4 regions of the Enterococcus sp. AZ126 genome follow, and region 3 is predicted to be linked to each of the others. Evidence: riboswitches for the same ligand, from Rfam matches in the RefSeq annotation. Region 3 holds a riboswitch; each other region holds the start of a gene.
The links. A riboswitch is a leader RNA that binds a small molecule or an ion and turns the genes downstream of it on or off. The one in region 3 is predicted to bind magnesium.
Positions count from the first base shown of each region.

Region 1: linked by a shared signal. The riboswitch ahead of IGI43_RS04125 (LCP family protein) and the one ahead of IGI43_RS14500 (LCP family protein) in region 3 are both predicted to bind magnesium.
Region 2: linked by a shared signal. The riboswitch ahead of IGI43_RS02795 (MgtC/SapB family protein) and the one ahead of IGI43_RS14500 (LCP family protein) in region 3 are both predicted to bind magnesium.
Region 4: linked by a shared signal. The riboswitch ahead of mgtA (magnesium-translocating P-type ATPase) and the one ahead of IGI43_RS14500 (LCP family protein) in region 3 are both predicted to bind magnesium.

Region 1 covers NZ_JBIOSB010000001.1:835,165-841,168, reverse strand. The annotation lists gene IGI43_RS04135 (FtsW/RodA/SpoVE family cell cycle protein) at 1-594, opposite strand, end outside; gene IGI43_RS04130 (FtsW/RodA/SpoVE family cell cycle protein) at 591-1,772, opposite strand; gene IGI43_RS04125 (LCP family protein) at 1,769-2,695, opposite strand; M-box (ykoK) riboswitch at 2,991-3,160, opposite strand; gene budA (acetolactate decarboxylase) at 3,849-4,562, shown strand; gene rnhC (ribonuclease HIII) at 4,693-5,622, opposite strand; gene rimP (ribosome maturation factor RimP) at 5,953-6,004, shown strand, end outside.
Region 2 covers NZ_JBIOSB010000001.1:570,414-576,417, forward strand. The annotation lists gene mgtA (magnesium-translocating P-type ATPase) at 1-2,122, opposite strand, end outside; gene IGI43_RS02790 (GNAT family N-acetyltransferase) at 2,355-2,855, opposite strand; gene IGI43_RS02795 (MgtC/SapB family protein) at 2,885-3,550, opposite strand; M-box (ykoK) riboswitch at 3,740-3,910, opposite strand; gene IGI43_RS02800 (hypothetical protein) at 4,054-4,524, opposite strand; gene dnaI (primosomal protein DnaI) at 4,772-5,701, opposite strand; gene IGI43_RS02810 (replication initiation and membrane attachment family protein) at 5,701-6,004, opposite strand, start outside.
Region 3 covers NZ_JBIOSB010000001.1:3,082,930-3,088,933, reverse strand. The annotation lists gene IGI43_RS14510 (helix-turn-helix domain-containing protein) at 1-33, opposite strand, end outside; gene IGI43_RS14505 (FAD-dependent oxidoreductase) at 23-1,357, opposite strand; gene IGI43_RS14500 (LCP family protein) at 1,519-2,433, opposite strand; M-box (ykoK) riboswitch at 2,609-2,777, opposite strand; gene IGI43_RS14495 (DUF4303 domain-containing protein) at 3,042-3,539, shown strand; gene IGI43_RS14490 (DUF4809 family protein) at 3,583-3,975, opposite strand; gene IGI43_RS14485 (alpha/beta fold hydrolase) at 4,437-5,198, opposite strand; gene rpmG (50S ribosomal protein L33) at 5,665-5,814, opposite strand; gene IGI43_RS14475 (penicillin-binding transpeptidase domain-containing protein) at 5,941-6,004, opposite strand, start outside.
Region 4 covers NZ_JBIOSB010000001.1:819,349-825,352, reverse strand. The annotation lists gene IGI43_RS04065 (glycerophosphodiester phosphodiesterase family protein) at 1-1,122, shown strand, start outside; gene IGI43_RS04060 (LysR family transcriptional regulator) at 1,291-2,181, opposite strand; gene IGI43_RS04055 (LysR family transcriptional regulator) at 2,209-3,090, opposite strand; M-box (ykoK) riboswitch at 3,668-3,838, shown strand; gene mgtA (magnesium-translocating P-type ATPase) at 3,956-6,004, shown strand, end outside.

The DNA.
Region 1 (6,004 bases), 2.2 Mb from region 3:
CAAAATTTTCCAAGAACAGCCAGATACAAGGATTACCCCAAGGAAAATCGAAATAAAAACTAAACTTGTTCCAAAATCTTTTTGATAAAACATCAATCCGAAGACAGGGAGGCTGACAAGGGATAATTCACCCAATAAACGAAAATCTTCTTTTAAAGTTGATGGACTTTCAGAGCGTTGTCTTCTTCTTGTGACAATATAGGCCAACATCAAAATATAACCAAGTTTCATAAATTCAGAGGGTTGAAATGAAAATGGTCCCAGCCGAATCCAACGTTTTGTTCCTGTAGCCGCCGCCATAACGGGATCGTGAAATTTTACCAGTAATCCCATCAAAAAAAGGGATAAACCATATAGCGTTGGCGTAAATTTCCATAAATATTTTATAGGAATAAACATCGTGGTGAACATTGTCGCTAATCCTAAAAGAGTCCATAAAAATTGTTTTTTCAATAAAGGCATAACAGATTCTACAGCAGGATCAGCATGAAAAGCACCATACTGTGCAACAAATCCTATAATTATCAAAAGAAAAACAGGTAAGAGGAGGGCATAGTTTACTGGTTCACTTTTTGCAGGTAATGCTTTTCTCATGAAATCCCTCCTTGCGGCTCATAAGTTTCTCTGATCTCAGTTGCGCGTGCATTAAGAGCGATGCCTAAAGTAATACTTAGTATTAACAAACTAGAGCCTCCGTAGCTGATGAAAGGGAAGGTAAGTCCAGTCATCGGAATGTAACCCAACAGGCTGCCCACATTTACAGACACTTGAAGTAAAAGCAACATACCACAACCAAGGTAGAGATAAGAGTAGTAAAGATTTTTTGATTTTATTGCAAGTAAGAATAAACGAGCAACAATAAAGAAAACGGCAAATAAGATACCGATAGAAAGAATCAATCCTAATTCTTCTATACAAATTGCAAAGATGAAATCTGTATCAGCGGCAGGAAGAAATCCTTTTTTCTGAATACTATTTCCTAATCCTAATCCCCAAAAACCGCCATTATGCATTGCATAGTAAGCATTTGATGTTTGGAATCCTTTCCCTGTTGGGTCGATGAAAGGATTTTGCATTACTTCGAATCTTGTCACCAAATAGCTGAATTTTTGAGGCATCCAATTAGTGGGAATCGACAATAAAAGAACAGTTCCTAACCGTTTCGCCGCAATGAAGCCAACTAAAGCCAGTGACGTAAATAATGGAGACAGACCGCTAAATAAAAATAAGGCTAGTACAAGTATGAAAATCATTGAAGCGCCTGCGATATTTGGTTGTAATGCGACAAAAAGGATAAAGCAAAGTGAGACTAATAGCGATCGCTTATGGTCTTTAAACGTAAAGGGAACCAAGGTATCATTTTTTGATAAGTTTGCAGCCAAGTATAAAATCATGACTAAAGGAACTAACTCAGAAGGTTGAAACAAAAGTACGCCTAGGTTGATCCAACGTTTTGCGCCACCAACTGTCGTTCCAATGAACGGCAAGGCAATGATGGAAAGGAAAGTAAGTGCCAATATGAAATACATGATTTTAGGTTTACGAAGAACAGACAAATTAATTCGATACACAATACTCATGCAAACTAAACTAAAAATAAAAGAGATCATTTGTTTGATTGCTTTACTAGAAGTTCCAAGATCACTGTCTAATAATTGGTAAGAGCTGGAACTATAGACCATTAATATGCCTACGACACATAAGATAAAATAAGGGATCAAAATATAAAAATCTAAGTAATGAAGTTTGGATAATCTCTTTACTTGTTTCATTGACTTTCTCCATCATTCAAGAATTTATGAATCGCTTCTTCATTTAGTTTCTCATCGACTTCCAATACACTTCCGGCATCAGTGTAGTCATTAAATGCCCAGCTCCCTTTAACTGGTACAGATAATGTTTCAAGATTTTTTACATTCCCTTTAAGAAAATCTTTTGCTAAGTCTATAAGTACGTTAGTAGGTATGTTTGTATCCAAATAGCCAACAGCTTCACCAGCAATTTTTGGAAGTTGTGCTAGAGGTAAAGCATCTTTGGACTGTTTAGCCAAAGCATCCATGACTTGTTGCTGTCTTCTTACGCGACCAAAATCGCCCTCTTCGTCCATTCGAAAACGAGCATATTGTAACAATGTGTTGCCATCCATGATTTGCTTGCCTTTTTTTATATCGACATTGTCTAAATTGATCTCTTTTTCTGCATCGATTTCAACGCCTTTTGGATACAGTTCATTGATCAGTTGGATGAAATTATTAAAATCAGCTGAAATATAATAATTGATTGGTAATCCAAACGAGTCATTAAGCACTTTTCTCGTTAATTCTGCTCCACCATATGCATAGGCTGCATTGATTTTTTCCAAACCATGTCCCGGTATTGAAACATAAGAATCTCTCATAATTGATATTAATATGGGTTGCTTTGTTTCACTGTTATAGTGGGCGACCATTAAGGTATCAGCGCGTCCCCCATCTTCATCATCTTCTCGACCGTCATCACCTATGATCATAATCGTGATTTCTTTCATATTCGTCTGCTGATCACCAGAAAAATCATTATTCTTGTTCTTGTTTACCTGTGATTGAGCCATTTTTTTCCCATTATGAAAGCTGATTGCTGTATAACTGCCGACTCCTATAATAATCAAGAGAACCAAAAGAAGTATACAAACTAAAAATTTCATTCCTGTTTTCATTTTTATTCCTCGCTAATCATTTTAATTGATCATCAAATAAAGCTTGGCATTAGGAATTGATTTAGATGGGGGATAAAAAGGGTATTTTGACTAAAAAATAATGGATAACAACAGGCACAAAATAAAAGAAGAATCTTCACGATCGATAATATAAAATGAAGAAAACAGTCCTTCTTTGATTTGTCTCTCCGCCTTTAAAGAGTAAGAATCCTGTCAACATTATTTACAAAAACAAAAAACCTCCGCTTAGAATAACTCAGCGAAGGGGATTGATTTCAGCACAAAAAAGAGCCTTTTATCATTCTCATCGTTGAGTTTTAGCACTATGAAACGTAAAAAGCAGAGCTTTTAGCTACTTTGTGAAAAGCCTTAATTCGACAATTCCTGTCCTACCCATTCCTGTCTTTCGACATTTTTGAGCAGTAGCCTGTGTTTCCATAGGAGCCTCACCTAACAAGTTATTCAGATCGTCTTAAATATAGTAAATATCTCTAATGAAGTCAATGAGATAAATATTAATTTTTTTATAATATGCTTTTTTTATAATGACTTTTTTTATTTTAAACTAGAAATCCCATCGTCTAGAGGTTTCACGCTACAAAAGTGAATATGCCAAAAAAATACATCTATCTATATTCTTTACTCTTTCTTAAATATAAAGAAAAAAGTTAATAGAAATAAAGAATAGAGGAACGATTGTTTCAGCTAAATCTTCACTTATGGGTGTCAGACAAATGAGTAAACAAAAAAATAGTAGGCGTGCTATAATAAAAAATAATACAGAGTTGAAAACTGTATCAAAAAGATAATGTTTTTATTTAAATTTTTTACGAATATTCTATTTTTATGAGTGATGAAACGTAATGTAATCTGTTTTCAAAATGAATGTGACACAACGTGGAATGAAGCAGAAAAGGTGCTGGAATTATGGTGAAAAAAGTTGATAAATGATCAATCTAGTTACATTTTTGAAGCGAATAGAGATAAATTTACTAAGTATTAAAGCATCGTGTTTCTGATATGAACTTTTACCAGTCGATTTTGTGAGATATGCAGAAGTTTTAACTATGATTGTAATCTCAATCGATTAAAAAAAGAGTGAAATGCTTATAAAACAATTTTACAAGATCAGTTTTACAGAAAGGGGATAACAATGACAGAAGAAGCAGTCTTATATCAGCATGGAACGTTGGGTGCATTAATGGCAGGTTTGATGGATGGGACTGAGACAATCGCAAACATTTTAAAAAAAGGGGATTTTGGGATTGGTACTTTATCAGGTTTAGATGGAGAATTGATCATTTTAAATGGAAGAGCCTATCAAGGAAGAGAAGATGGTGCTTTGATCGATCTAGATGAGGAACAAAAGACTCCATATGCCGCAGTGACAATGTTTAGACCATCTTTTTCTATACCTGTGACTAGTGAAGCAAACAGCGCACAAATCATTAAGCTGATTCGTAAACACTTGAGAAGTGAAAATCTTTTTCACGCAATCAAAATACATGGGACGTTTAAAGACGTCTGTATTCGAGCAATGGCTAAACAAGAAAAACCATATAAAAGACTAGTTGAAGCATCTAAGGAGCAACCCGAATTTAGTAAAAAAAATACTACAGGAACTATCGTTGGTTTTTTCACGCCAGAGTTGTTTCAAGGCGTTGCAGCAGCAGATTTTCATCTGCACTTTATAGACGATGAGCAAACATTCGGGGGTCATTTGATAGCATTTGAATTAGAAAAAGGAACGATCGAAATCGAGCCGATGGACACATTGATGCAACATTTTCCTGAAAATGATGACACGTTTATTCATGCAGCAATCGATTATACTGATTTAGCTAAAGAAATTCAAGAAGCTGAATAATAAAAAACAGGTGGACAAAAAAGTGCTTAGCTCTCAAAAATAAGAAAGAACTAAGCACTTTTGTATCGTCTTTTAATTGGAAATTCGAAGCTGTAAAAAGTCAAAGCGTCTCGTCACATCTTCTTTTTTATTATTTTGCAGCAATTTTTTTCGCTTTTTCTGTATTGGCAAAATGAAGTTTTACATATTTACTTAGTAAGTCCAATCCACCTTTAGCGATTACTTTAGCGGCCACCTTATCAGAAGTCGCTCCTGCACCAGACGGTACTTTCATGCCCAATTCTGCAGATTCTTTATCTAGTTCTTCTAAAAAGGCTGCTCGGCTGATGATTGAAGCTGCTGCGACCGCAACATGGTATTGTTCGCCTTTCGTAATAAAGGATAACGTTTCGCTGACCTGATTTTTTTCACTTCGTACATATTTTTTATAATTTGTTTCTGGTGTAAATTGGTCGATCAGGATTGCTTCAGGTTTGATTGGTTCGATGTCACGTAATAATAAGTGGATCGCTTGATTATGTAAGGCGACTTTCATATGGACAGCGTTGTATTTAGGTTGGATCTGATTGTATTTTTCTGGTTCGACAATTAGTAGTTTATAAGGAATCAATTCTTTGACCACTTTAGAAAGCTGGATGATTTGAGGATCGGTCAACTCCTTAGAATCTCTTACGCCAAGAGCTTTCAACTTTTCGACCATGGTTTTATCGACATAAGCTGCACAAACAGTAACGGGGCCAAAATAACTACCATTGCCCACTTCATCACTGCCTAAGACCGAAAGTTTACTGAAATTAGCAGGTAAAGTTGTTGTTTTTTTTGAGGATGAACTAGTTTTTTTATTCGTTTTAAGTGAACTGCCCCATTTTGCTGCTATTTTTTCAGCATCCGAACCTTGAAAAACCACTTTTCCAGAGGTGTAAGCTGTAATTGTCGTATTTCCAATTCTGGCAACAAATTCAGAGTAAGGAACTGTTTTGTTTAAACGATGTTTTTCATAAAAGGTCTGCATTTTTTTCATCGTTTCTTTTGTTACTTTGATTACTTGTATTTGAGACATAACGACGCTCCTTTCAACTTTTCTTATCAATAGTAAAACAAATGGGCAAAAAAGTGAAGCATGTTTCTTTGGATAAAGATAATTGCTGATAAATGGCTTTCTAATGACGTAAAGTTGAGTTTTCAGAAAATATGTGTTAGAATACATTATAAGTAATGATACTAGTTTGAGTGAGCGGATTTCTGCTCACTCTTTTTAATGGAGTAACATAGGAAGAAAATAGAAAAAAACGTTGATTTTTCTCGTTTTTCTATGGTCTAGCTGGTTAAGCCAGCGTTTCGCTTTTCTATGATCTAGTACGTTACATAAATCTCGAAGGAGGCGAAAATTTTGAGTAGTGTTGTGGAAACTGTTACCGAGTTAGTCACACCAATCTTAGAAA
Region 2 (6,004 bases), 2.5 Mb from region 3:
TCAAAAAGAGTAATTGCAGTGGTAACATTGGCAAAAACGGTAAAAAGATACTCGCAACAACAACTGAAAACATATTACCAAAATTAGAACTTGCCGTCATTTTGACATACTTCATGACATTTCCAAAAGTCGTTCTACCAGCTAATAATCCACGCTCCAACACCATTAAGTCTTTTTCTAATAAAATAACATCGGCAGATTCTTTTGCGATATCGACTGCTGTATCAACAGAAATACCAACATCGGCTTCTTTCATTGCTGGTGCATCATTGATTCCGTCTCCCATAAACCCAACAGTATGCCCAGCCTCTCTTAAAACTTGAACGATGCGCGTTTTTTGTTGAGGAGTCAGCTTCACGAAAATATTGTATTTTTCTGCAATGATCTTCAGTTCAAAATCATTCATTCGCGCGATTTCATTTCCTGTGATCAATTCTTCATTCGCTAATCCTACTTGTTTGCAAACTGATTTTGTCACTAAAGCATTATCTCCTGTCAATACTTTGACATCCACACCATGATTTTTTAATGCTTCTAACGCCGCTTTGGTTGTCTCTTTTGGTGGATCAAGAAACGCAAGATACCCAATCAAAACCATTTCATTTTCATCTGAAACAGAAAACTCATCAATTGTAGCCGGATTTGTTTTTTGAGATACAGCTAATACACGTAAACCATCTTCGTTTAATTCTTCAACGGTTTTCAAAATTTCTTTTTTAAGGTTTTCCGTTAAGAGGGTAACTGTTCCTTGATAGTCGACATACTTGGAAATTTCCAACATCTCTTCTACCGCACCTTTTGTGATCATTTGCGTTTTACCAGATTCGTCTTCAATCACAACACTCATGCGACGTCGCTTAAAATCAAAAGGAATTTCATCTACTTTTGTGTACTTAGAAGGATCAATCGACAATTCCGATTTTGCTGCATCAATAATCGCTACATCCATTAAATTTTTCAGGCCCGTTTGATAATAACTATTGAAAAAGGCATGGCGCAATACTCGGCGATCTTCTTTGCCATCGCAGTCTAAATGATACTCTAGGATAATTTTGTCTTGCGTCAATGTTCCTGTCTTATCTGTACATAAAATATCGATTGCACCAAAATTTTGAATTGCATTTAAATTTTTGATGATCGTTCCTTTTTTGGCCATGCTTGAAGCACCTTTGACAAGATTTGTCGTTACGATCATCGGAAGCATTTCAGGCGTCAAGCCAACAGCGACAGATAAACCGAAAAGAAATGCTTCAAACCAGTCACCTTTCGTCAAACCATTGATCAAAAATACTGCTGGCGCCATTACCAACATAAATCGAATCAACAACCAAGACGTTTTGCTGATGCCGACATCAAAATTTGTTTGAGGATTTTTATCAGATACATCTTGGGCTACTTTTCCAAAAAGTGTATCATCCCCCACAGAAATAACGATTCCTTCTGCACTACCACTGATTACATTACTACCCATGAACACAATATTTTCGTATTCAGTTTCTGCACTATTCGTATTCAATTTATAGTCAGCTCTTTTTTCAACTGGGTAACTTTCACCTGTCATGGCAGATTGAGAAACAAACAAATCTTTTGTTTTAGTTAAACGAATATCAGCTGGAATCATATCACCTGCAGATAATTTTATAATATCTCCACAAACCACTTCTTCGATTGGAAGTTCAAGTTGTTTTTTTCTACGAACAACAGTAGCTGTTATTTGCACCATGTTATTTAATTTTTCTGCTGCTTGATTTGATTTGACTGATTGAAATAACGTCATGGTGCCACTGATCAAAACCATTGCTATAATGATCATTACACCGACAAGGTCACGATCAGCAGGTGGGGCAATGACATAATCTGTTACAAACGAGATAATAGCTAAAGCAATCAAAACAATTGTAAATGGTGTAAAATAAGCTTTTATTATTTCAACGAATAACGGTGTTTTTTTACCGTAAGTGATGGTATTTTCGCCAAATGTCTCTCTTGATAATACTGCTTGCTGATTCGTCAATCCTACTTTTGAGGATTTAAAAAATGTCAATATATTCTCTACCGAGTTTCGTGCAAAATACTCATATGATTGGTTATTTTTTCTATTTAATACTACTTTTTTATCCATATAATTCTCCTTCTTTCCAAAACGCTGATCGAAGAAATTTCAAGTGTTTTATACGAGAATCCGTCATCTGAAATTTCATGATTTTTATCTATTTTAGGAATCGGACTGATGGAAAAAGAGAATCTGTTACAGGAGAATCTTGCTTGTTTGCCTTAGAAACAAATAGACAATAATAAACATATTTTCTTCAACAGATTTCTTTTTGCATAAGTCCTTGAACATCTGACTACTGTCATCCATTTGTTTCCATCTCCTTTAGCATTATATTTTTGATGATTTCAACCCTTAGTCGGTCATTTTGGGTATAAATTATTTTCTCAAATTTTTTCAAGACCACTTGTCCCTCCGAGTATGCATAGCCAATGCTTTGATACCCTAAATGAGTATAAAATCCCCAAGCTTGTTTACGGCCGGTTAAAAATACTGATTGAAAATTCATAAGATCCGCGATTTTTTCTGCAAATTCAAGTAATTGTTTTCCGATACCAAATCCTTGATACTGATCATCTATCGCCACTTGTTTAATTTGCGCTATTGCCTTGCTGCTTTTAAAAAGAAGTAAGGTTCCTACAACTTTTCCATCAATCAATGCAGCCATATGGATATCCTGCTCTTCATTTACAGGTAATTCTTTGATCCATTCTTTCCCCGCGCTCGTTTTGAGGAACTTATTTCTTAATAAAATTCCTTTCCAATATTCTTCACTGTTCCAATCGATAATTTTGACAGTCACTGTTTTACCATGATAATTCCTCCGTTCTTTTAATTGCTCATTTGATTAATTTCTATGACTTCTGATAGTTGGGATAATTCGGAAATAATTGTATTCACTGCGAGCGTCCCATTTCTTGCAGCTTCGATTTCTAAAAATAGCCTTACTTTTTTACCAGCCAAATCAGTACAAGAAAATTTTGTAAAGGTTAGGCAATAATTATCCAATAACTGAATAATTTCTGTTCTAAGCATCACTTCACTTGTATTACTAGTAATCACTGATAGGTAATGAATCGAATCGGCTTGTTCTTCTTGTCTTTGAACAGTTAAGTCATCCATTTTGAATGATAGGTTTCTTAATAAAATATTGACTAACATTAAAACAATAGAACAGATCACCCCTTCGATCACAAATCCCGCGCCAATCAAACTTCCGACTGCTGCGGAACACCATAAAGTTGCTGCAGTATTGATCCCAGTCACACTAAATCCTTCTCGTAAAATCACACCCCCAGCAAGAAAACCTATACCACTTACGACTTGAGCCGCAATTCGCGTCGGACTGCTGTCATCTTGAATTAAACCGGATAATGAAACGAATTGACTTGAGCCAAACGTTACTAACGTCATTGTTCTCATTCCAGCTAGTTTTTTTCGCCACTGTCTTTCTACGCCAATGATCATTCCAGCAAATATACTAGCGATAATATTGATTAAAAATTCATTGGTTTGCTCCTTCCCTAGATTCGTTTATCGGTGATTGGTTTTTCGCGGACATATTGCTTTTTAGCAAGTACCGTTCATCCTCTACTCTGCTTTTCCAACAGTCGTAGTGATTTAAAGCAAAAAACCTTCCGCCAAAAACTCAGCGGAAGGTCATAAATAAGCGCACAAAAAAAAGCCTGTATGATCTAGTCGTTGAGTTTTGGCACTATACAACGTAAAAAGCAGAGCTTTTAGCTACCTTATGAAAAGCCTTGTAATCGACAATCCCTGTTCTACCCATTGGCATCTCTCGATGTTTTTGGGCAGTAGCCTGTGTTTGTATAGGAGCCTCACCTAACAAATCTATTTAATTAACTTACAGATGAAACTATACCACCGTTTTAAAACAAATGTCAATAGCATTTTATTCATTTTTCTAACAAAAATAAAATAACCAATGTTACAAACGTGCAGCTGCACTATTTATCAACATTGATTATTTTTTAAATTTATTATTTTTTTTCGACATTCACGACTGAATTTCCAGCGACTTGAGGTGGAATCGACATCGTCATCGCAGGTAAGCCAGCTAAAGTAAATTGAATAGTATCCCCAGCTTTAAACTCACTTTCTGTGAGGCCATCAGCCAATTGTTCCTTTGGTACATTTAAAATAACGCCATCATTTTTCATCATATTAATTATTTTTTCTGGGTCTTCAACCACTTCGACGTCTTTTAAAACGAATCGAATCGATTTGTCCACCGTTTCATTTTTCGTAGCATCTTCAACTAAAACTGCGGTAAATATTGATTGCGTTTCGTCTTTGTCTTTAGTATTCAGCGTTTCATCAATCACTTGATCTTTTTGGCTGCTCATTGCTGTTTCTTCACTTCCTTTTGACGAATCTTTTTTATTTTGTGCGCAAGCTCCTAAAGAAATCAGCGTAAATACAGTTAAAACTGCTATTGCGATTTTTTTCATGTTACGTCCTCCAAAAATTGATACTTTATTATAAGCGATAGAATCTACAATCGTCCATCCTCATCATGTATACTTAATAAAAATAAAAAAAATGAAAGGCTAGGACATAGCTCTACGAGTTAGGTCCTAGCCTTAAAAAATCTGAATAAACGGTGGGAACAGAAGTAAAAACTTCGGAAATAAGAGTTAAACACTTCTGTTCCAACCTCACTAAAAACCTGGAGAGAGGATAATCAGTAATATTCCTCTATCCATTTCTTCGATCGTTTCCAGACATTGTAATTTCTTGTGCTAAATATCGAATACGTTCCATGATTCGACGCGCTTTTAAAGGTTCTTGCTCACCTCGTTGAGTCACGGATAAATGTTTTTCTAGGTCTTTTAAATCAAGATTTGATGAAAAGAAGGTCACTAATTGCTCTTGCATTCGATATTGTAAAATAACACTTAACACATCATCGCGAATCCATGAAGTCATCGATTCTGCACCAAGATCATCGATCATCAAAACGGGTGATTTCTTGACAGCATCAAGTTTTGGACCAACCATATCTTTCCCAATTGCTTGTTTCATTTCAACTGTAAATGTTGGGAAATGAACGATTGTTGTAATAAAACCACGTTCAGCTAAGCTATTAGCAATCGCACCTAATAGGAATGATTTTCCAACTCCAAAGGTTCCTTGAAGATAAAGTCCTTTGTGAAATTCTTTTGGATTCGACGTGTATTCATTTAAAAATTTCATCGTCTCTGCCATCGCCTGTGCTCGACCTTGAGATGCTGTATCAAATCTATTTAAGCTGGCTTCTCGTACATCTTTTGGCATATCCATAGCACGAACTCGTTTACGAATTTCATCTTCTTTTTGTTTAGCGATAAGCGCTTCTGTCGGTACATAGGTGACATCAATGTAATGAAAATTCAAGGTTAGTTGAGGCTCATATCCAGGCGCAATCATTGTTGGATCATTCAGTTGGTATTTGCGTTTTTCTTGTACAAATTCGTAAAGCTTTGAGTAGCTCTTTTGAATATCTTCATCTGTTAATCGCTCACGATGTTCTTCAATAAACTGTTGAACATCCGTATCCTTCAAGACAACTTCTACCAATTCGTTGTAACGTTCACTCATATCTCTGCTTTGGATGATTTTTGACATTTCTTTTCCTACGTCTTCCATTAATTTCCGCCTCCTTTACTCAAGAAATCTTGAATTTCTTTGTCTAATCGCGCTTGCTCTTCTTTAGATAATTTCTGCTCTTCTACTGGATTATCCACCCAATCCGGTAACGTTTCTTGGCGGATTGGTCGATTATTTTGTCCGTATCGTTGTCTCGTTTGTTTTTGCTCTTTACCCTTTTTAGCTAGTTCCCGGACATGTTCGATGGCTTTCTCTGGCGAAAAAATACCACTTTGTGCCCATTCATTAGCAATTCGATTCACGTAATCGGCCTTTAGTGTAGGTTGTTTTTGTATATTATAA
Region 3 (6,004 bases):
TTCTTTTTTATCCAGCAATCCTTCAATTTTCATTTGCGACGCTCCATAGACCTTCAAAACCTAGCTGATTCGTGATCTCGATCACATTAGAATAATAAGGATGATATAAAAAGTCTTTTTGATAAAATTCCTCAAGCGTCTGCCCCATTTGAACTCCTAGCGCTAAGGTATTGATTTTCTCTAAGATATCAGCTTTTGAAACTAGCTGTGCGCCTAGAATTTTATGGCTTTCTTTTTCAAAAATAATTTTTCCGCAAATTTTTTCACATCCTGAAGACAAAGAACTTTTTTGCTGAACATGGGCGACAGAAATTGACTGTTCATGAAATGATCCTTCCGCTTCAGTCAAACCCGTGCTTGCTACATAATAATCAACAAGTTTTGTCCCAATCGTGCGAATCGACCCAGTAAATGGCGTAGTAGGCTCCACCAGATTTTGAGCTACAACTAATCCTGTTCTCACAGCATTATTCACCAGTGGGATGTAAAAGGATTCCTTCGATAAGCTATAGGGTACTTGGATGCAGTCGCCGATTGCAAAAATATCTGCTTGAGATGTCTGTAAATACTCATTTACAAACACAGTATGATCTGTGTGAGTCTGAATATTTTCATCTAAATAATCTAAATTTGGCCGAACATTCATTGCAAAAATAGCACTGTCACATAATAGTTGAGACTTTTTTGTTTCGATTAGAAGTCCTGCTTTTGTGTCTGTTACTTTTTCAACGGTCTCATCAAAATGGAAAACAACACCGCGAGAGACCATTTCAGCTTGCACAGGCTGGATCATCTCTTCATCAAAATACTTAAACAATAAATAGTCCATACGTTCAAAGAGATGCACTTCTTTTCCTTTTTTTAGCAAGGTATCTGCAGCTTCTCCACCAATTTGACCACCGCCGATCAACGCTACTTTATCACTATTTTTCAAACGTTCGATTGCGTTAAAAACGCCAGGTAAGAATTTATATTTTAAAACCTTTTCCGAATCACTTCCTAGAATCTTTTGCGACCATTGACTAGAACCCGTTGCCAATATCAGTTTATCAAAAGACATTAAAAATTCAGATTTTTTCTTTTCATATTTAATGATATGTTGTTTTGAATCCATACTAACCACTTTTGAATTCAACATCAAACAAATATCACGATCTATTAGATGTTGTTCTGACATAAACTGAGCCTTTTCGATAGGATCGATCGCTTCATTAAAGTAAAGATTGATGCCACCAGGTAGGTAACCAATTGTTTGCTGCTTCTCTATTAAATAAATTTTAGCAGTAGGGTATTTTTTTCTGATAGCCAAAGCAGCTGATACTCCAGCAAATGACGCACCAATGATCACAACTTTCACAGTAAAACCTTCCTTCTAAATGAATAAAACGTTTGCTTAAAGCATAGCACAAGCCTTGTCCATTCGTATAGAAATACACTAATTTTTTTTGTACTAAAAAAATAACCCATACACTCCTCTAAAAGAGAATAGACAGGTTATTTTATTTATATAATCAAGTTTTAATTGGCTTTCAAAAACGCTTTGATCGCTTCAGCATTTTTTTGTTCATCCAGTTCGATTACGCTTCCTGATTCAGTATAATCATTAAAGTTCCATGAATCTTCGACAGGAACAGATAGTGATTCTAAAGGTTTTACCTTTCCAGTAAGGAAATCCTTCGCTAAATCAATCAATAAACTAGTTGGTACATTTGTATCGATTTTCCCTACCATCTTACCAGCTACTTGAGGTAATTCCCAAATTGGAATCAAATCTTTAGACTGTGCGATTAATGCATCCATCACTTGTTGCTGACGTCTGATACGTCCAAAATCGCCTTCTTCATCCATTCTAAAACGAGCGTATTGCAATAAGCTATTTCCGTGCAATGTTTGTTCTCCTTTAGGAATATCCACACCATCCAAATTAATATCTTTTTCAGAATCGATCTTAACTCCTTTTGGATAAAGTTCATCAATGATATCACTAAACTCTTTAAAATCCATAACAACATAATAATTGATTGGCAAATCAAAGTTCGTTTTCAGCACATCTTTTGTCATTTGCGCGCCACCATATGCGTACGCTGCATTTATTTTATCTTGTCCGCCATCAGGAAATGTTACATAACTGTCTCTCATGATCGATATCAATTTAGGCTGTTTTGATTTTCCATCATAGTGCGCCACCATCAACGTATCTGAACGTCCTTGATCTTCATCATCATCCCTCGAATCATTTCCTATGACCATAACCGTCAGCTCTTTATCACTCGTTTGTTCATCACCAGTAAAATTTTTATTTATTGTAGGAAGTTTTGATTCACTTTTTTCTTTTGCTGCTTGGAATGAGACTGCAGCATAGCAGGCTGCACTTACAATCACAAGAAGAATCGATAGTAAGGTAATCGTCACTATTTTCACAGATTTTTTCATTATTTGTTCCTTTCTAAACTTAAAATTGAATGGCTTGTTTCCAATTAGAGTATCGCTTATGAAACTGGGTAGCTCTTGAGTAAAAAGAAAAAATCCCTCACTAAGAATACTCAGCGAAGGGATTAGATTATAGGGACTAAGCACATGACACTGGTCATGGATTTCCAACGTATCTATATCTTCTCTTCGTTGAGTTTTAGCACTATATAACGTAAAAAGCATTACTTTTAGCTACTTTGAAAAACGCCTTAATTCGACGAAATTTGTCCTACCCATACCTGTCTTTCGACATTTTTGAGCAGTAGCTTGTGTTTATATAGGAGCCTCACCTAACAAGTATTTAATTCAGTATAAACTATAAGCGTATCGTATCACAAAGTCAAATGAAATTTTGGATAAATTAATCAAAGTCGTAACGCTGTTATTAAAAAAATCACTTTGTAGTCGCTCTTACAATGGAAAAAGGCGATAAAGACAACCATTTTCGAATAAAGAATCTTTACATTTTCTTAAAAAATAATGATTTCTCTATAAAAATCAACTTTAGATAGACTTTCCCAGTGATATCTGTTTCAATGTTTAAAAGACAGAATACCTGGAGGGAACAAATGGAACACTTTTTAGAAAAACAACAAGAATTCTTTTTCAACTTTTTAACAGACAGCATCGAAAACTTTTTATTAGATCATTCTGATGAAACATTCTACGCATTTGCTTTAAACTGCAATATTCATGAAGAAGGTGAAATCAATCTTTGCTTTAATACTGTGGAACTTTGGCAAGAAACAACAAGCTATTATACGAATAAAGGCCATAGTAAATCACAATTAGAAGAAATAAAATACAATTCAAGCGATTGGGATGAGACACAACAGTTTGCTTCTCTCCATTTATTTGACGATTGGGTGGAGGACGAACAAGATATAGAAACTGTTCTTGAATGGCTTTGCCAGCAGCTGATTCTCTTCATTGATAGTGAAACATTCAAACGTATCCCAAAAACAGAGGATTTCAAACTATTAGTCTGTGATCAAAACGAAAATCCTTCCGACTCACAAGAACGATTTGAAAAAATTGGAATGTTAGAAATTTTTCAAATAGAATAATGAAAAACATACCCTGTAATCTCAGTATGTTTTGTATAATTTTCTATAAACTAAAATCCAATTCTTCTACATAAAAAAGAGTGGATAAGATTTGATTAACTATCTTCACTAATTCTTTCTCATCCCTGATTTGATCTTTGGTTTCAATTTTAATTGTATCATTTGAATACGTCAGAAAATCATATTCTTCTTTAAGCGTGACTTGATGATCATTTTTTTTATACATCGTATAATCATCGATCACATCCATCTGATACTCTCGTTTATAACCATTCTTTAAAACAATCGCTGTTATAAGTGCATTGACTGTCAATGATTCTATGGGGATCTTTTGCTCATCTATTGTCAACGTGTAATTTTCGTCCTCAATAATCCCGCAGGCATTACAGCCTCCGTCTAATAAATTAACCGTTTTAGTGATCGTTGCTTTTTTCATTGTTCCAAATCCTTTCCCTTCTTTTTGTTTCTTTACATATTATACCAAAAGTAATAGCACAATAAAGTGATTCTACTACTTTCAAACAAGCAAATTATAAATAAGTAATAAAAAAAAAATTCTCTGATTTTATTTCTAAAATAACAATAGATTTATCATTTAGTATATAACATCATAAAGAAAAATAGAGACGTTAATAAATTAAAAAAACTTTATAAACTAATTTTTTCTACTACCTTTCTCCATATTTTGATCTGCTATTTTTTTGTTAATAAGCCTATGAAAAAGATCAATTTTTCACAACTTATTTTAGAGAGGATGTACCATCGTGCATTTGAAATAAAACATCATAATATTTTAGTTCGTTTTGATTGTTCACATCTAAATTAGAGGTAAAACTAGAGAATAAACTCAGCATAACTGGTTTTATCCTCTAGTTTCAGTCAGATTCTTTAAATAATTTATCTCGAAAATTCCTTTTCAAAAAACTCAGCCACAACATCCATCATTTTACCTTTGACCAGATGCCCTTCGCCTTCACCAGTGATAAACTCACTATGATCAGCATAAGACTCTCCTTCAATCATTTGGTAAAAATCGGCCATATCTTCATAAGGAATTTTAGGATCTTTGGTTCCGTGCCAAAATAATACTGGGCGCTGTGCTAATTTTTCTGGCGCCTCTGAAAGATCATAATTCGAAACCCAACTAAGTAATAACGGTAAATCCCGTGGCACAAAAAAGTTCATCTCAGCTGATCGTTCCATCACTCTCTCAATATAACGTTGCGGTGCTGGCGTTCCCATCATACAAGCTGCTATTTTTATTTCCGGATGTTGCGTCAATAATGCACAAGTTGTAATACCACCCATTGAAACACCACCAACGCCAATTTTTTCTGCTTCAATCAGCTGTTGTTTCTCAAAATGACGCACCAACTGAGCAAATTCAACAATATTATATTGAATACTTGACCAAAACGTCACTGATGGAATTGGAGATATCGGTCCTGTTTTTCGTTCCCCATGGTTCATCGCATCAGGTAAAATCACGCGCATTCCTTTTTTCGCTAATTTTCTAGCTTGAGTCAGTGATAATTCTTTCGCCGACTGCCATCCATGATAGTAAATGATTAAAGGCAAGGGATTATTCTTCTCTTCTTCTGGTACAATTTCCAGAACCGGAATCTTTTTGATATACCGATGTCTAATACTAACCTTCATCTTATTCACTCCTAAAAATAGTTTTTATTTATCAAGTATACACTTTTAGCTAAAATTCACTACTATTTACTATAAAGTAAAGAATAATTTGAAAATAATTATACTATATTCAGTTTATTAATAAGGGCAGCTATACTTTATATTTATGTATCTATATAGCTAATTGTTTTATAACAATAATAAAATAACGAAGAATAAAATCATACTGCACAGTAAATCATTTAAAACCATTTCTTCTTTTGTTGATATTCCATTAAGGAAATTCATAGATTTACTAAAGTCTGATCTAGGGATCTCTCAGTCCTCTGCTAATGTCTTCCTCTAACTGAAAAAACGAAAAAAGAAATTGTTCAAAAACTAGTGAAATTTACTAATATTTAGTAGATGGCATTCAAAATTATTTCAAGCCAAAATAAAAAAGCTAGAATCCTTATACGACAAGGGTTCTAGCTCATAATTGTAATTATTATTTAGTTTCACGGTGTAAAGTAACTTTTCTTTCACGTGGGCAATATTTTTGCTTTTCTAAACGATCAGGATTGTTACGTTTATTTTTGCTTGTTAGGTAGTTACGTTCTTTACAAGAAGTACATTCTAAAGTAATGTTTACGCGCATGTGTTTCCCCTCCTATATCTAATTTCGTATTTCTAAGATATTTCTTAGCCTCAGATATCATATCATGTTTATTCAAGAATTTCTACCCTTTTAGTAAAATTTGTAAAGGAAAACTACTTTACAAATTTATTGTTGTTTATAATCTGCATAAGCATCTACGATCGCTTTAGCCATCATTTGGTTTGGTCGG
Region 4 (6,004 bases), 2.3 Mb from region 3:
AGTGTGGCAACGATTGAAAAAGTCAAAGTCTCTGTTTGGCACAAAGAGGATCAAAGCGATAAAAAAATATATGAAGGAATTCGACAAATGGATAATACCTATAACGTTCATATTGATTACGAAGATTTTGATTTTAATAATGGTGTTTATCATGTGAATTCAGAATTAACTGCAACGAACGGATTAACAGCCAAAGGAGAAGAGAGCACAGTAGCAATTGATCTTAATCGTCCTGTTCGGATCCGTATCATGCAAGAAACAACCCTTTTTCAGGATAGAACCTTGTCAAAAGTTGCTAAGCAATTACCAACGAATAGTATAGCTTACGTAAAGGGTATCGCTTTTAATTCAGAAAACAAAATATACCGTACAACTGAAGGATACATTTCTGCGGATAATAGTGAAATTAATGAAATGATGGATGATATACGCTATGTCGCACATCGTGGCAATCACAAAGTTGCACCTGAAAACTCTATCCCTGCCTTTCAACAATCCGATAGCTGGGGAATTGAAACCGATATTTGGCTGACGAAAGATAAGCAATGGGTCATTATGCATGATAAAACGATTGATCGAATGACCAATGGTAAAGGAAAAATAAAGGATCTGACATTAGCTCAAATAAACTTATTTCACATCGATCAAGGAGCTAATAAGCAAAATTATTCAGAAGATCAATTAGTGATTCCTACGTTAGAAGACTTTCTAACGATTATAAATAATAAAAAAAGTATCCCTTTTATTGAGATCAAAGCCAAAAACCTTGAATCAAGTGATTACGATAGTCTAGCAAATTTAATTAGTGCATACGGTATGGCGGATACGGCAGTAATAATCTCATTTGATTATCCCAATTTGATTGAAATGAAAAAACGTCTTCCAGATACTCAAGTTCAGTTTTTAGCGACTACTTTAGATGAGCAAATGATTGATCAAGTAAGCACTCTAGGTGAAAATGCTGGTTTAGATATCAAATATGATTGTGTTGTTGATCGAGCAGATCTGATAGCTAAAGCGCAAAGTAAAGGATTGTCTGTTAATTTATGGGGGGTTCCACAAAGCGAGTTTAAGAAGATGGAGGCTTTAGGAATAAACAATCTAACTACAGATTATAATTAAGCAACACAAATTTGTTTTTTAAAATGATAATCCCTTAAATTTCTGATCAATTAGTTGAAAACAGTGTTTAGCTTTGAGGAGTATGCGGAAATTTATAAAAACTATTATCTAGATTTTTATGAATTTCCGTCTATATTTAGAGTTTTTTTGATTTGTTTGTAGTAGTCATTAAAATGAAGTATTGGTAAATGAAGACAACACTTGTTTTAGCTGAGGGTTCATGTATTTATTTTTAAGATAATAAATAGACATCGCTCTAATTGGGAGGGTTTCATGATTGATGGATGCAATATTGAAATCATCTAAATGACATTCTAAATATTGTGGAACGATAGAAAATGTGTCCGTATTGTTTACAATGTAAAGAATCAATTCAGTCGTATCAACTTGAATATCATATTCTTGAGATCTTTTCGGAAGATTTATTGCCATCCAATTATAAATAGTTTTTGTTTCAAGAAAATTTTCTTTGAAAAAAACAAAAGGATAGTTGTCGAATAAGTCCAAAGTGAGTGTTTTATTGTTTAAGACTGGATGTCCTTTTCGTACAATAATATTGTATTCATTTGAATAAATAATTAGTTCATTTATTTCAGCGGGGACTTTTTTTACAGAAGGACCAATTCCAATATCGCATTCCATTGTTTCCAGTGACTTGAAGATGTTATCTGAAATTATGGTATTTACTTTTAACTCTTCATACTCACGAAATAAAGAAGAAAGAATATCCATTAATTTAAATTCTAGATCATTTAAAAAAAGAGCAACATTTAAGGTTGGCTTGGCAGTTTTTTTTGTGGTAGAAAGATCATTAATTTCTTCGCAAATATAGGACATTTCTTGTTTGATACGCCAACAATGCGCTTCTAATATTTTTCCAGCAGGTGTAAGTTGACATTCTCCACTGTTTCTAAAAAATAAAGCTGTTCCAATTTCGTCTTCAAGATTTTTTATTTGCTTGCTTAGAGCAGCTTGCGAAATATTCAACTTATTACTAGCTCTCGTGAATTGTTTTTCTTCGCAGAGAGATAAAAAATAGTTCAGATGCGTTAATTCCATGACCATTGACTCCTTTCAAAAGGCAAATTAAAAGATATATTGAAGCTGTTCAATTAGATGTTTGTGTGTTTTTGACAGTGAAGTATTTCTAGAATAGCCGATAGAAATATTTCTAAAAGGTGCTTCAAGCATTTCAACAGAAGCAACATTCAAATAACGAGGAAGCGATTCTGTTAGCGAGTATGGGAGGAATGCTACCCCAAAATCCTGATCAACTAAGTTTAATATTGAAATTGTCGAAGGGAGTTCATAATATCGATTATCTTTAAGCTGTGGATAGTTCGTTTCAATCCATGAACTGATTATTTTTTTTTCGTAAATCTGTTTCGAATAGTTTATCAAAGGAATTTGTTTCAAATGATCGGCTGATATTTCATTCAAATGGGCCAGTTGATTGTTATTACTCGTAAAGACGACATAGGATTCAGAGAATATCAAATCACTTATTATTTTCGTGTTTGTTTCAGATAGAATACCAATTGCGATATCTATTTCGTTTTTTTCAAGCACATCTTCTAAATTTTCGTAATAACTATACTCAAGTGAAACAGTCGGGTAATAGTTACGGAATTCTGTTAGTAATTTAGCAATCAAATAATCAGTGTCAGCTAAATTAGTCCCAATTTTAATCTTTGCAGTCTCTCCAGTATGAACCAGTAAGTTTATTTCTTTAATAGCCATTTCAAATTCCTGAAAAATCGTTTCTCCTCTTGTTTTTAAAACAAATCCTTCTGGCGTTAATTCATTGGTATTGTGGCCTCTTGTTATCAATCGAGCATTTAGTTCTAATTCTAATTCACGAATATGAGTACTCAAATAAGGTTGAGAAATACCTAATTCCTCTGAGGTTTTTGTAAAATTTTTGTATTTACATAGTTCTAAAAAATAATCTAGATGTTTTAATTTCATTCGTTCATCTCCTTCACTTGAGTGAAAAAAACTCTAATCATATACAAGATAAAATAATTTTAGTTAAAATAGTTCTTTTTTAGAAAAAATATATAAAAAATTAATAGTATATTATTGAACTTTCAAAACAAGTATAAATTATTATGGATTAATCAGGAAAAGAGCCTCTTTAATTGGTAGCAGACCAATTGAAGAGGCTTCTATCAGGATATTACCTTCTGATAAAAATGACGAACGATCGCTTATATGTTGAGGTTGGCACATAAGCGTTTATTCATATTTATTATAGTCTTGAAGATAAATCTAAGCCATTACGATTTACTTATAGTGCTATTCCTTTTTGTGAATTTCAACTTATTTTCGAAGGAGTTACTTCTGCATCTATCGTTTATTCGGATTCTTTAAGGCTAAGTTTTTTTGTAAAAAGAAGGATGGATTTTCTACAAACGAAGTTTAAATCTTCGTTCGTAAAGTCATCACAAAAAAAGATGAGTCAATAGGCTATCTGTTTATTCTTATACCGTTATTCCTTTTTTTGTCTATCAAAAAAAATAATAATTCATTAAACTGATGATGTAATTCTTCTTGTTAGGTGAGGCTCCTATACAAACATAGGCTACTGCCCAAAAATGTCGAGAGACGCCAATGGGTAGAACAGGAACTGTCGAATTAAGGCTTTTCTTAAGGTAGCTAAAAGCTTAGGCTTTTTACGTTGTATAGTGCCAAAACTCAACGAATGTGAAGACTCATGGCGAAGTGCGCTGAGTTTTCAGTGCGCTCTTTTTGTGTGGAAAGGATGTGGTTATCATATCGGAAGATAGTTCGATAAAGCGAAACTCAACTAAAAGAAAAGAGGATAATCTAGATGCAAAAAGAAATGAAGAACATGATCCATGAAAAAGCGTATCAGAAATTAGCTAATCTATCGATTGATAAAGTACTGGAAAATTTTTCATCCTCGTGGGAAGGTTTAAAAGCTAGAGAAATAAAACGCTCAAAAGAGCAATTTGGTGTAAACAAAATCACTGATGATAAAAAGAAATCATTGGTTTATACGGTGATAAAATCTTATGTCACTCCGTTCACTGTAGTATTGATGATACTTGCAACTATCTCGTTTTTTACTGAATATGTGTACGCGGAACCAAGTGAAAAAGATCTTGTGGGTGTCTTGATCATGTTGATCATGGTTTTATTAAGTGGCACGATGACATTAGTCCAATCAGTAAAATCGAGTAATGCGGTCAGCAAACTGCAAAATATGATTCAGATTACTGCAACTGTTACTAGAGAAAATAAAGAAATGGAAATCCCGATGGACGAAGTTGTTTGTGGTGATTTAGTGAAGCTCTCAGCTGGCGACATGATTCCAGCAGACCTCCGCTTGATCCATGCCAAGGATTTGTTTGTTTCTCAATCTGCAATGACAGGAGAAAGTTTTCCAGTTGAAAAGAAAGTTAAAAATGTCGTGACCACAAGGAACAGTCAAACGGATTTTGAAAACCTACTATTTTTAGGGAGCAATGTTGTGAGTGGTAGCGGGATTGGTGTAGTTGTTCGTGTGGGCGATGATACATTATTTGGAAAAATAGCACAAGATGTAGCAGATGATGATAAAAAAACGAGTTTTGAAATAGGCGTAAATAAAACCACCTGGTTATTGATCCGCTTTATGATGGTCATCACGCCAGCAGTATTTTTGATAAACGGAATAACCAAAGGCAATTGGAGTGAAGCGCTGATGTTTGCAATCGCAACTGCTGTAGGGCTTACTCCAGAAATGCTGCCGATGATCGTTACCACAAATTTAGTCAAAGGCTCTAGAGATATGGCCAAAGAAGGAACGATCATGAAAAACGTCAATGCGATTCAAAATTTTGGCGCTATGGATATTCTGTGTACGGATAAGACGGGCACACTAACGCAAGATAAGGTTATTCTTGAGTACCATTACAACACTTCATGTCAAGAGGATCATGAAATATTGCATTCTGCGTTTTTGAATAGTTTCTTTCAGACAGGTTTACGAAATTTGATTGATAAAGCGATTATTGAAGCAGCATCGAAAGAATTATCCATTGACGAAGAAGATTATTTTAAAATAGATGAAATTCCTTTTGATTTTAATCGTAGAAGAATGAGTGTGGTTGTTAAAGATAGAAGATCCAATCGAAGCCTATTAATCACCAAAGGAGCAGTAGAAGAGATGCTGCAAGCATGCTCTTACATTAACCAGCAGGGAAATATTATTCCACTCACGCAAGAGATAAAAAAACAAGTACTAAAAACAGTCAAAGAATTAAATGAAGATGGCTTACGAGTATTGGCCATTGCTGATAAAAAAGTCAATAATCAACTAGATGATTATTCTGTAGAAGACGAGAAAGAGTTGGTTTTACAAGGATATTTAGCATTCTTAGACCCTCCAAAAGAAACAGCGGCAGCGGCAATCAAAGCATTGAAAAACAATGGTGTTTCTGTAAAAATTTTAACTGGAGATAATGAATTAGTCACACGTTCAGTCTGTAAAGAGGTTGGTCTGGGAACTGAAAGAATGATCAATGGTTCAGCAATAGGTAAGTTATCTGAAGTTGAATTAGAAAAAATCGTTACTGAATACAATATCTTTACGAAAGTAACGCCAGACCAAAAAACAAAAATCGTAAAAGCATTGAAAAAAAATGATCAAACAGTTGGATTTATGGGAGATGGTATTAATGATGCTGGAGCCATGAAAGTATCAGATGTAGGCATTTCTGTAGATACGGCCGTTGATATTGCAAAAGAATCGGCAGATGTTATTTTATTACAAAAGGATTTGATGGTTTTAGAGCAAGGAATTATATCAGGTCGTAGAGTATTTAGCAATACCATGAAATATATCAAAATGACTGCAAGCTCCAATTTTGGTAAT